DNA from 3 places in the Comamonas sp. GCA5 genome. Region 1 is predicted to be linked to each of the others. Evidence: predicted binding sites of a transcription regulator. Region 1 holds the regulator's gene; each other region holds the start of a gene.
What was found. Region 1 encodes FNR, which switches genes on or off when oxygen is low (the NO sensors DNR and NnrR bind a similar motif). Its sites were predicted from a motif close to TTGATNNNNATCAA; they were not measured.
Positions count from the first base shown of each region.

Region 2: a site for FNR is predicted at 1,234-1,247, ahead of SJH88_RS17155 (DUF3149 domain-containing protein). Genes of this name have one in related genera too.
Region 3: a site for FNR is predicted at 2,039-2,052, ahead of SJH88_RS17090 (universal stress protein). Genes of this name have one in related genera too.

Region 1 covers NZ_JAZHFR010000012.1:22,283-26,425, forward strand. Annotated here, with positions in the region: gene ccoG (cytochrome c oxidase accessory protein CcoG) at 1-555, shown strand, start outside; gene SJH88_RS04845 (FixH family protein) at 631-918, shown strand; gene SJH88_RS04850 (hypothetical protein) at 1,164-1,469, shown strand; gene fnr (fumarate/nitrate reduction transcriptional regulator Fnr) at 1,539-2,264, opposite strand; gene hemN (oxygen-independent coproporphyrinogen III oxidase) at 2,470-3,849, shown strand; gene SJH88_RS04865 (sulfite exporter TauE/SafE family protein) at 3,855-4,143, shown strand, end outside.
Region 2 covers NZ_JAZHFR010000105.1:1,525-5,667, reverse strand. Annotated here, with positions in the region: gene SJH88_RS17165 (hypothetical protein) at 1-107, shown strand, start outside; gene SJH88_RS17160 (hypothetical protein) at 138-746, opposite strand; gene SJH88_RS17155 (DUF3149 domain-containing protein) at 974-1,159, opposite strand; gene SJH88_RS17150 (DUF2721 domain-containing protein) at 1,377-1,835, shown strand; gene SJH88_RS17145 (HTH-type transcriptional regulator ArgP) at 1,851-2,768, opposite strand; gene SJH88_RS17140 (LysE/ArgO family amino acid transporter) at 2,850-3,488, shown strand; gene SJH88_RS17135 (hypothetical protein) at 3,574-3,834, opposite strand; gene SJH88_RS17130 (MetQ/NlpA family ABC transporter substrate-binding protein) at 4,141-4,143, opposite strand, start outside.
Region 3 covers NZ_JAZHFR010000104.1:2,648-6,790, forward strand. Annotated here, with positions in the region: gene SJH88_RS17080 (response regulator) at 1-210, shown strand, start outside; gene SJH88_RS17085 (ATP-binding protein) at 218-1,486, shown strand; gene SJH88_RS17090 (universal stress protein) at 1,558-1,983, opposite strand; gene SJH88_RS17095 (metallophosphoesterase) at 2,087-2,941, opposite strand; gene SJH88_RS17100 (LysR family transcriptional regulator) at 2,996-3,952, opposite strand; gene SJH88_RS17105 (hypothetical protein) at 4,098-4,143, shown strand, end outside.

The DNA.
Region 1 (4,143 bases):
TACGAGTGCATCGGCTGTGGCTTGTGCATCGATGCGTGCAACAACGTGATGGACAACATGCATTACCCGCGGGGCCTGATCCGCTTGACGACGCAAAACGCCGTCACCCAGCGCTGGCAGCGCTCCCAGATCCTGCGGCGCATCGCCCGCCCCCGGGTGCTGATTTACGGGGCCGTCCTAGTCGGTCTGTCGGTGGCGATGGTGGTGAGCATGGCGCTGCGTGAGCCGTTGAAGGTGGACGTGATCCGCGACCGTGCCTCGCTGGCCCGGATCGTGGCCGGTGGCAAGCTGGAGAATGTCTATCGGCTGCAGGTCATGAACGCCACCGAGGCCACCCAGACCTACCATGTGCAGGTGCATGGGCTCAACGGGATCGAACTGGTCGAAGGGGGCGAGGTCGAAGTGCTGCCCGCCCAGACGCGCGGCGTGGCCGTGCGGGTGCAGATTCCCTACGGTGCGGCGGAGCCCGGCTCGCACCACATCGTGTTCGACATCGACGCGCGCAGCGGTGAGGGCCGGGTGTCCGAAAAATCCGTGTTCCTGGTGCCGCGTTGACCGTGGATGCGGGTCTGGCGCACGGCCCCCTCGGGCACTGTGCGCGGTGTTTGTTTATTTCTCAGAAAGTCTAGGATGTCTCAAGCTGAAATGAAGCCCGAAGTCTCGACCGCTCCCTGGTGGAAGTTCGGCCATGTGTGGCTGGTGCTGGCAGGTCCTGCCATCGTGGTGGTGGCGGGCATTGTCACCTTGGTCATTGCCACGCGTGGCGCGGATCCGGTTGTGGACCCCGACTATTACCAGAAGGGCGTGAACATCAACGAGCAATTGCGCAACCCGGACAAAAGCCATGCGCCTGCGCACGCGGTGCGCAACCACGCCGCCACCCCTGCGGACGATTTGCCCAACCTGGCACCCAAGTGATGCGGCGCGCTGACAGGCCGTTTGTGCTGTTCTCGGCAGCACGGGGGCATGACCGCGCAGAGGGGATTGGCTTAAAACATAGCTGCTGGCGCATGTAATCAGTAGGTTTCAAATAGAAAACTATTTGAAATTCAATGGAATCAAGCGCTGGCAGCTATGTTTTTTTATTCAGTGTTTGTCCCACAAGCATGGTTCAGCGGCTGTGGACACAATTTAGGTACAACCTCTTGCGAAGGAGTGCTTTTATGTGGACACGACGCTGGATGTGGATTGGCTGGCCGGCCTTTGTGGCGGCCGGCGTGATGGAGATGCTGGTCTTTGCGGCGTTTGACCCGCACGACATGCTGTGGATGGGGCAGACGGTGGAGCTGTCGCGCACGGCCATCTACACCCTGGCATTCTTTGCGTTCTGGGCGGTCTTCGCCGTGGCCGGCTGGATGACCATGGTGCTGGCCCTGCCCAGCGCAGCGGTCAATGCCCAAGCCCAGGCGCCGTCGACTGGGCTTGGCGACCCCGAGCGGCTGCAAGCCTGCTATCCCAACAACGCTTGAATGAAAAAAGCCTTCCTGTTGATGCAGGAAGGCTTTTTTCGTGGACCTGCTCTGAGGCAGCGGCAGTGGTTATTTGTTGCAGTCTTGGTGGCTGTTAACCAGGCGTTGCAGCGCGGCGGTATCAAGAATGCGCACGTGGCGTTGTTTGACCTCCACCATACCTTCTTCGACGAACTTCGAGAAAGTGCGGCTGACCGTCTCCAGCTTCAGGCCCAGGTAGCTGCCGATCTCTTCGCGCGTCATGCGCAGCACCAGTTCCGACGACGAGAAGCCGCGTGCGTGCAGACGCTGCACCAGATTCAGGATGAAGGCCGCCAGGCGTTCCTCAGCGCGCATGCTGCCCAGCAGCAGCATCACGCCGTGCTCGCGCACGATCTCGCGGCTCATGACCTTGTGCACGTGGGTCTGCAGGGCCGTCACTTCGCGCGACACCTCCTCCAGCCCGTCAAACGGCATCACGCACACTTCGGCATCTTCCAGGGCCACTGCATCGCAGGTGTGGTGGTCATGCACGATGCCATCCAGACCAATGATCTCGCCGGCCATCTGAAAGCCTGTCACCTGGTCGCGACCATCTTCGGTAGCCACGCAGGTCTTGAAAAAGCCTGTGCGGATGGCATACAGCGATGTGAAGGGCTCCCCGTTGCGGAACAGCGTGCCGCCGCGCTTGACCTTGCGGCGGGTGGCCACAATTTCGTCGATGCGCTGCAACTGCTGCTCACTCAGCCCCGCGGGCATGCACAGCTCGCGCAGGTTGCAGTTGGAACAGGTTACTTTGATGGTTGGAGGGGTCATGTACTCGGACGCGGCGTGGTGCAGGCGATCTTGCGGGTCACGCGGTGCGTTAAAAGTCGGTAAAAAAAGAAGCTGTTACAACTGGGATTGCGGTGAATGATGCTTGTCAAAATTGTGGCATTGCTTGATCGCAGACCTCTTGATTCACGTCAAGGATGGTTGCGGGCCATTGGTGCACAGTCTAACAATCAAGGAAAAAAGATTCATGACTGTCGTCACACCCGAACTCCTGCGTCGTTACGACGTACCTGGTCCACGCTATACCTCTTACCCCACAGCAGACAGGTTTGTGGAAGCGTTTGGTGATAGCGACTATATCTTGGCTCTGAAGCAACGCAAAGTCGCTGCGGCTGCCAAGCAGCCGATGTCGCTGTATGTGCACATCCCGTTTTGCGAATCGCTGTGCTATTACTGCGCGTGCAACAAGATCGTGACCAAGCACCATGAGCGTGCGGCCACGTACATGCGCTATCTGGAGCGCGAGGTCGATCTGCACCTGCAGCACTGCGGGCGGGGGCAGGTGGTCAGCCAGTTCCATGTCGGCGGAGGAACGCCCACGTTCCTGTCCGATGACGAGTTGCGTGAGCTGTGGCAGATGCTGCGCGAGCGTTTCGCCTTTGATCCTGCTGGCGAGTATTCCATCGAGGTGGACCCGCGCACGGTGACGCGCGAGCGCCTGGCTGTGCTCAAGGAAGTTGGCTTCAACCGCCTGAGTTTCGGCGTGCAGGACTTCGATCCCGATGTGCAAAAGGCCGTGCACCGCGAGCAGCCCGCCGAGCAGGTGTTTGATCTGGTGGCCGCTGCGCGCGAACTGGGATTCCAGTCCATCAATGTGGACCTGATTTATGGCCTGCCCAAGCAGAATGCGCAATCGTTTGCGCGCACGCTGCAACAGGTGGCGCAACTGCGCCCGGACCGTATTGCCTTGTATGCCTACGCCCACTTGCCCGAGCGTTTCAAGGCCCAGCGCCGCATCCTGCAGCAGGACTTGCCGCCTGCGGCAGACAAAGTGAACATGCTGTCGGCGGCCATCGCGAGTTTCATCGACGCGGGCTACGTGTATGTGGGCATGGACCACTTTGCCTTGCCCGAGGATGCGCTGGCAGTGGCCAAGCGCCAGGGGCGCTTGCATCGCAACTTCCAGGGTTACAGCACCCAGCCGGATTGCGATCTGATTGCGCTGGGGGTTTCGGCGATCGGCCGCGTGGGGGCCACCTACAGCCAGAACGCCAAGACGCTGGAAGAGTATTACGACCTGCTGGACCAGGGGCGCCTGCCCGTGGTGCGCGGTCTGGCGCTGACGCGCGATGACTTGATCCGCCGTGCTGTGATCATGACCATCATGTGCCAGGGCGAGGTGCTCTTCGAGTCGATCAACAACGCATGGCTGATCGACTTCCCGCAGTATTTCGCGGCGGAAATCGCTGCACTCGAAAGCCAGCAGGAAGAAGGCCTAGTGGAAATCCAGGACGACTGCATCAAGGTGACCGAGAAGGGCTGGTTCTTCGTGCGCGGCGTCGCCCTGGTGTTTGACCGTTATTTGCAGGCAGATCGCAACCGGGCCAGGTTTTCGCGGATCATCTGATCCCTATGGCGCTTTCTCTGCTTTGGACGGCATTTTTCATGGGGCTCGTGGGTGGGCCCCATTGTCTTGCCATGTGTGCCGCACCCTGCCATGCCGTCATCCAGGGGCAGGCCCATGCCGTGCGCCTGCATGCCGGCGCCGCTGCAACAGCGCCCCGCGGCGTGCCTGGCTGGGCGGCCCTGCAATTCCACAGTGGGCGCTTGCTGGGCTACGGCATGCTGGGAGCGGTGGCTGCCCTGGCGATGGAGCAGGTGGCCTGGTTTTCTGACCGTACCTCCTTGCTGCACCCGGTGT
Region 2 (4,143 bases), on a different contig from region 1:
CTGGAAAATTGATGGAGACATCTTCATCAACCAGTGAAATGGGTACGGGGATGGGTTTCAGCGCAGGCCAGGTCGCACCTTTGCAGACAGAGCAGCCCCGGAGATAACCACGTGTTTTTGGCAGGCAGTGCGTTGCATTACGTGTGGGTCAAACATTGGTGGAGTGCTTCTGCAACGCTTTTTATTTTCTCCAAAGCCTTGTCAGGAGTGGCCCCAGCCCAGCTACCGATCTTCCCGTAGCCATTATTCGAAGCTACACCGCTATCGAGTTGTACATGCTCAAGCTTGCCGAAGGATAGGTTTAGAGCTTGTTCTTCGGTTTTAGCAGTAAGCACATATCGAACATTCCGAGATACGAATGCAGACCCCGTTTCATACGTTGCAGCGCCTTCTGCAATTACCTTTTTACGATCATCTGACACGTATCTGATGACTTGTCCGCCGCCAAGTGTTGAACTAATTTGCTGGGTGTAGAGCCTCCCCGTGTAAGGCCCAATGCTTGTAGTGTTGCCTTTCACTCCCACGGATCTGTTCTCAACAATTTGTGAGACGCAAAGAGGCAATGCGTCCTTCTCAGTTGGATTGGCAAGCTTGTATGAGTACTTTGCTTCGACAATGAACTCATTTCCATACGCATCTTTTTCAAAGATTAGATTCCCTGCATCGCCAAGAGCAGGTGATCGCTCCATGGAAACACACCCCACAATAGTTGCTGCTGCAGCGGCAATGAAAATTAATGAGCGCATAGCTTAGAAGCGATTTGAAACAAGTTTCTAAGCCTAGCTGTCAACGGCTAGTAAAGCAATAGAGGCAACGGCAAGGTGTTGATGTGACAAAAAACAAAGCCCGCGTATGCAGGCTTTTGTTTGTCATAGCTTGGCTATCAAAAGATAGTTGTAACTGTTCACGCCTGTGGGGTTGGATGTGGGGCTGACTTTTTGTTGATCTAAGAAAGTGCTTAAAAAACAAGAAGTTAGAGAGAATTTTTGGCGGAGGGCGTGGCGGCCTGGCTGTCGGCCGAAGCGGCGGCGGAAGCGCTCTTGTTGATCTTGCCCAGGAAGAGCACGGTGAAGTAAATCCACATGGCAATGGTGATCAGGATGACGATCAGGCTCATCAGGCCGTAGTCGGTCGAGATCAGGTCGTTGAACATCTTCATGGCAAACATCCTCCGCAATCAGTCATGTGTTAATAGGTGTGTCGTCACTATCGCGTGCGGGTGGCGGGGGGCGTTTGCGGCACATCAAACGGCCGGACTGGGCGATTTGCGTTAAAGCAAGGGTCTGGATGGCCGGTCGGGCCGGTTTTTTGCATACCATGCGGGCATGGCCGTTCGTCTGCAGCGCCAACTAGTTTGAATGGGTGAGAAACAACACATGATCGACGCTTCCAACGTCACACACAGCGTGCAACTGGCCGTGGCGCCAGTGTTCTTTTTAACGGCCGTGGCCGGCATGATCGGCGCCGTGGCCGGGCGGCTGGCACGCATCATCGACCGGGCCCGGGTGATGGAGGAGCGCGTGCGCGCCAGCAACGATGAGGAGTTCATCGACCGCGGCCTGCGCGAGCTGAACTACCTGCGCACGCGGGGCCGCATTGCCAACTGGTCGATCGGCTTGCTGACGCTGTGCGGCTTCCTGATCGGGCTGACGATTGTCTTCCTGTTCATCGGCCAGGCCTGGGTGGAGCAGGGGCAGATGGTGGCGGTGTTCCTGTTCCTGGGTGGGGTGTTCTCGTTCATCGCCGCGCTGGCCTGCTTCATGTGGGAGACGGTGCTGGCCACCGATCTGCTGAACTTCAACGTGCTGGAGACCGGGCGGCAGATGCGGCACTGACCGCCCTGTGGCCGCTCAGGGCTTGGGGTCGATGGGCTCTAACCAAGCCTGGGCGGCATTGATCACGCACTGCGTCAGGCGCTCCAGTCCGGTCTGCGCATTGCGCGCATGCGCCCAGTACAGGGGCACCGGAATGCCGCTGCCCGGCAGCAGCTCCACCAGACTGCCGTTGGCCAGGTGCTCGCGGATCAGCACCGTGGGGTGCATGCCCCAGGCCACGCCGGCTTCGCAGGCGCGCACGAAGGCGTGTGCCGATGGCACCCAGTGGCGCGGCGGCGCATGGCGGGCCGAGACGCCTTGCTGGTGCAGCCACTTGTCCTGCATCGCGTCCTTGCGGTCGTAGGTCAGCACCGGTGCCTGCGACAGGGTCTGGGCATTGATGCCCTGGGCGCCGAAATAGCGGGCGATGAAGGCCGGGCTGGCAGCGGCCACGTACTGCATGTTCGCCAGGGGCCAGATGTTGCAGCCCGTGATGTGGCTGGACGAGGCCGTGACCGCCGCCATCACCTCGCCTTCCTTGATGCGCTTGGCCGTGTGGTCCTGGTCGTCGATGCTGATGTCCAGCAGCTCGTTGCCTTCCTGGGTGAAGGCGGCCATGGCATCCACGAACCAGCTGTTGAGCGAATCCGCATTCACCGCCAGCTTCAGCGTGGGGCGGGCCACCTGGCCTTCGGGCACCAGCTCGGGGTTGTTGCGGCGCAGCTCGTTTTCGAGCAACGCCACCTGCTCCACGTGCAGACACAGGCGACGCCCGGCCTCGGTGCCGGTGCAGGGCGCGCCGCGCATCACCAGCACCTGGCCCAGGCGCTCTTCCAGCAACTTGATGCGTTGCGAGATGGCCGAGGGCGTGACGTGCAGCTTGCGGGCCGCACGGTCAAAACTGCCTTCGCGCAGCACAGCGGCCAATGCTTCCAGTCCAGCGTAGTCGAGCATGTAGAAAAACTTAATTTGAATGAAGTAATTTAATTTATCTTATCTGTATAAGTCCGGCAATGCGGCGGGAGAATTGGCCGCATGTGGAATGCTGAAATCACCTCTTCCTGGCTGGCAGGTTTTACCGTGTGCCTGTCGCTGATCGTCTCCATCGGGGCGCAGAACGTCTATGTGCTGCGCCAGGCCGTGCGTGGGGAGCACACGCGGGCCTGCGTGGCCTGGTGCGTGGGCTCGGACGCGCTGTTGATTGGCGCCGGCGTGGCCGGCATGGCGCAACTGCTGTCCAGCCGACCCGACGTGGCCTACTGGTGCGGCTGGGGCGGCGTGCTGTTCCTGCTGGGCTATGGGCTGTTCGCCTTGCACCGCATGGCGTTTGCCCAGAATGCCCTGGTGCTGGCCGAAGGCGATGCCGTGGCGCCGCGCAGCGTGTTGGCGGTGCTGGGCGCGCTGGCGGTCATCACCTTGCTCAATCCCCATGTCTACCTGGACACGGTGGTGCTGATCGGCTCCATCGGGGCGCGCCAGGCGGGGGAGCTGAAATGGTTCTTCGTGGTCGGGGCCGCCTGTGCCAGCCTGGTGTGGTTTTGCCTGCTCAGCGCGGCGGCGCAGCGGTTGCGCCCGCTGTTTGCCAAGCCCGTGGCGTGGCGGGTGCTGGATGGCATCACTGGGGTGATGATGCTGGTGCTAGCCTGGTGGGTGTGGCAGGGGCTGGTGGCCTGAGCGCACGTCGCGCCCTGCCATCCAAAGCAAAAGCCCGTGGTGCAAGCGCCACGGGCTTTTTTTGTGAGGTTGTGATGGAGGGGGCTCAGCCCAGGCGGGCCAGCACTTCCAGCAACTTCCACTGGTTGGCCAGGATCTGGTAGTAGCCGGTTTCCCCGGTCTTGTGGCTGGTGGCCTCGATGAAGACCACGTTCCCCTGCGCACGGGCCGGGGTCATGGTGGGCTTGATCTTGTCGTAGTTGTAGCGCTCCGCCAGGTCACCGCGGAAGTTCAGCAGGCGGTCACTGCCCGATGCCAGGTGGGCGGCAAACAGCTCCAGGGTGCGTGACAGCGTCACTTCGCTCAATCAGGTGGTGATGGCTTTGTCCAGGGAGATGGGGGCGGTGTCGCTCATGGAGGGGTCCGGTGAAAAGGCCTGGGAAATAAAGTTCGGCATCATGCCGCAGTTGCCGGGCCATGGATACTGGTGGTAACGATTTGCTCGGGCTTGTGTCGCGCAAGCGCAAGACCACGGTAGGCACCAACTGTGGCCACTCGGGCCATCGGCCAGTCCGATGACTGGACCCCGGTGTGGCGGTGCGTCATCTGGGATTGGCCCGCCCATGAAAAAAGCGCTGCCAGGGCAGCGCTTGGAGGTGGGGTGTGACGCCGATCA
Region 3 (4,143 bases), on a different contig from region 1:
CTGGTGGCGCTGGCCGAGCGCGCCGGCCGCGTGCTGACGCGCGACCAGATCATGGAGGCCGTGCGCGGCCGCGAGCTGGAGGCCTTCGACCGCTCCATCGACGTGCACATGGGCCGCATCCGCGCGGCCATCGAGGCCGACCCCAAGGCCCCCAAGCGCATCCTGACGGTGCGCGGCGTGGGCTATGTCTTCGCCAAGCAGCAGGACTGAGGCGCGCATGTTCAAGGTCTTTTCCCAACGGCTGTACCTGCGCATCTGGCTGGCGGTGGTGGGCGGCGTGGCCGTGCTGACCCTGGTGGTCGGCTGGGCCTGGCGCGTGGCGGAGGAATACAACGCCAGCAACAACGCCCAGCAGACCAACAACGCGCGCGAACTGGTGATCCGGGACGGGCAGGGGCAGATCCTGCTGCAGGGCCCGTTCGAGCGCATCCGCCGCCCCGGCGCGGACGGCGTGGTGTTCAACATCGAGGGCACGGACGGCCAGACCTACCACCTGGAGATGGCCCCGCGGGCCCAGCCTGGTGGCGGCAATCCGCGCGAACGCGCCGGGGGTGGCCGCCCGCCCCCAGGGCATGGCGGCCAGGACTGGGCCTTCTGGCTGCGGCCACCGTTCGGCTTCCTGTGGCTGCTGGGCCTGATCGGCCTGGTGGTGGTGGTGGGCGTGTTCCCCATCATCCGGCGCCTGCTCAAGCGGCTGGAAAACCTGCAGCGCGGCGTGCAGCGTTTCGGCGAAGGCGACCTGAGCGTGCGCGTGCCCACCGAGGGGCGCGACGAGGTGGCCGACCTGGCGCGCCAGTTCAACGCTGCGGCCGGCCGCATCGAGGCCCTGGTGCAGTCGCACAAATCGCTGCTGGCGAATGCCTCGCACGAGCTGCGCTCTCCGCTGGCGCGCATCCGCATGGGGCTGGAGCTGATGGGCGGCGACTGCGCCTCGGTGGCGGCGGCCAAGGCCGAGATCCAGCGCAACATCGCCGAGCTGGACCAGCTGGTGGACGAGATCCTGCTGGCCAGCCGGCTGGAGTCGCCCGAGGTGGACGTGGGCACCATGGAGGTGCTGGACCTGATCGGGCTGGCCGCCGAGGAATGCGCGCGCGTGGATGCCGACCTGGACGTGGAGGCCACCGAGGGACTGGAGGTGCCGGCGATTGCCAAGCTGGTGCGCCGCGCCCTGCGCAACCTGCTGGAGAATGCCCGCCGCTACAGCCATGGCGAGGTCAGCCTGACGCTGTCGCGCGAGGGGGCGATGGCCGTGATCCGGGTCGAGGACATCGGCCCCGGTGTGCCGCCGGCGCAGCGCGAACGCATCTTTGAAAAGTTTTATCGCCTGCCTGGGGCCAGCGAGCGCTCGGGGGGCGTGGGCCTGGGCTTGTCCCTGGTGCGCAGCATTGCGCAGCGCCATGGTGGCAGCGTGCGTTGCGAGGACCGCCGCGACGGGCGCCCCGGCGCCAGCTTCGTGCTGCGCCTGCCGCTGCAGGCGGCCGGTTGAGACCGCACCGGCGGGACATTCCACCCACAAAAAAGGGCTGCCAGCGGCAGCCCTTTTGGCAGTGTGCGGGATCAGCGGATCAGCATCACCGGCACCGAGCAGTTGGCCAGCACCTGGGTGGAGACCGAGCCCATCACCAGCTTGCCCAGCGAGCCGTGGCCGTGGGTGCCCATGATGATCAGGTCGAACTTCTCGTCTTCGGCGATCTTGGCAATCGTGGTGCCGGCGGGGCCGATTTCGGCACGGGTGTGCACGGTGATGCCGCTTTGCGCCAGGAACTTGGTGACGGGGTCCAGCACTTTGGCCGATTCTTCCGCGTAGTACTCATCCACCATGTCCTTGCTCAGGGCCGCGCGGGCGCGGGGAGGCAGGGACGGCTGGACGGTCAGGGCGGTGTATTCATGGCGGCCTGCGGTGATCAGCTCTTCGTGCGCAGCCAGGTAGGCCAGCATTTTCTTGGTGAAGGGGCTTCCGTCGACAGCGAGCAGGATTTTCATGGCAAATATCTCCAAAAGGACAAGGGACAGCGTAATGACTGGCGCCGATGTTGTCTTGACTTACGTCATGTTTTTGGGGCGTCGCAGCAGGAAAGCCCGGAAATCATAAGCGGATGCAGCGGCCGGGCTGGAAATGCACCTGCTCGCCCTTGCGCGCATAGCCCAGCGGGTTGGCCACGACGCGGCACTGCCAGGGACGGCCATCGGCATGGTGGCCCTGGGCGGTGTAGTCGCTGGGGGCATGCAGGTGGCCGTGCAGCCACAGCTGGGCTTGGGGCAGCAGCGCGTCCAGCGCATTGCAAAAGCCGGCCGTGCCGGGCACCAGGCCGTAGCGCGGGTCGCTGCTGCGCAGGCTGGGGGCGAAGTGGGTCACGACCACGGTGGGGCCGTCGCAGGGTTGCTGCAGCGCGTTGCGCAGCCAGGCTTGGCATTCCAGCGCCTGGGCGCGCATGGGCTCGGCCAGAAAGGGCTGGCCGTGGCGGGTGCCGCCGGTCTTGCTGAGGTAGAAGTTGGCAGCGCGGAAGGACTTCTCGCGCAGCTTCAGCAGGCGGCCGACGTCGCCGGCCTGCACCTGATCGTCCAGCAGGGCGATGGCGTCGTAGTCGGTCCACAGCGTGGTGCCGACAAAGCGCACGCCGTCCAGCACCGCGGTGGCGCGTTCCAGCCAGATGAGGCCCAGCGCATCGCAGACGCGGCGCAGGCGGTCGTGGGCCGCATCCCAGTCCTGGGCGTCGTACTCGTGGTTGCCGGGCACGAACACCACCGGGCAGGGCCAGCCGGCGAACTGTGGCAGGGGCGAAAAGCGCTCCAGCCCGAAATACTCGCCCTGCAGCAGGCTGCCGGCCTGGTAGGAGCCGATGTCGCCGGCCAGCACCAGCACCTGGGCATCGGCGGCCGGGGTGGGCTGAAAGTGGGGGTGAACTTCGAGGTGGAGGTCGGACAGCAGTTGCAGGTTCATGGCGACAGGAAGGTGCTCGGCGCCATTGTCCGGCATCGCCGCGGCGCAGGGCGTTCAGGGGCTGAAGGCTTTGAGGGCGGCGCGGTTCAGCGCCTGCAGCAGCCAGTCGTAGGCGGGGCGGTGCGGGCCGCGCTTGTGCCACAGCGCGTCGACGTGCACGGCGGGCACTTCCAGCGGCAGCGGGTGCACCTGCAACTGCGCCGCCAGCCCGGTGATGGGTACGAAGTGGCGCGGCAGCACGGTCACCAGGTCGGACTGGGCCACCACCCGGGCGGCCGTGGTGTACTGGTTCACGGTCATCACGATCTGCCGCTCGCGGCCCAGGGCGGCCAGGGCCTCGTCGATGAAGCCGTAGGCGCGGCCGGAAAAGCTGACCAGCAGGTGGCGGGCGGCGCAGTAGTGCTCCAGCGTCAACGGCATCCAGGCCAGGGGGTGGTCCTTGCGCATCACGGCCACGTATTCGCCGTCGTACAGGCGCCGGTGCTCGTGCGCCACCAGGGTGCCGGCCTGGGCGCGGGCGGTCAGGTCGGCCAGCACGGCGGGGAAGTAGCCCACGGCCATGTCGGCGGTCTCGGCATCCAGCAGGCCGCGCGGGTCGCGGGTGGTCAGCGGCACGATGCGGATGGCCAGCTGCGGGGCCTCGCGCTCCAGGATGCCGACCAGGTTGGGGATCAGGGTGGAGGCCGTGGCATCGGCCATGGCCAGCACCAGGGTGGTGGTGGCGCTGGCCGGGTCGAAGCGCTGCGGCGCCAGGCTGTGCTGCAGGTTGTCCAGGGCCTCACGCACCACGGGCCACAGCGCCTGGGCGCGCGGCGTGGGCTGCACGCCGTGGCCGCGGCGCACCAGCAGCTCATCGCCCAGGGCGTCGCGCAGGCGGCGCATGGCGTTGCTGACGGCAGGTTGTGTGAGTGCTAACTTGTCGGCCGCACGCGTCAGGCTGCCCTCGGCCATGACGGCATCGAACACGCGCAGCAAGTTCAGGTCCAGCAGGCGAAAGTCGTGGGGCGTCATGGCGGAAGATTTAATCATCACTGTAGTGAATGATGATGATTCAAAATATAAATTTGAAGGGTTTTAGGGGTAACCCTAGTATTGCGGCTGTGCACTGTCCGATGGACCACAAGCCCACACCCAGGCGCACGTTTTAGGCCCTACCATGACCACCTCGACCATCGCCCATCCCACTCCCCGCCAGGCTCCCC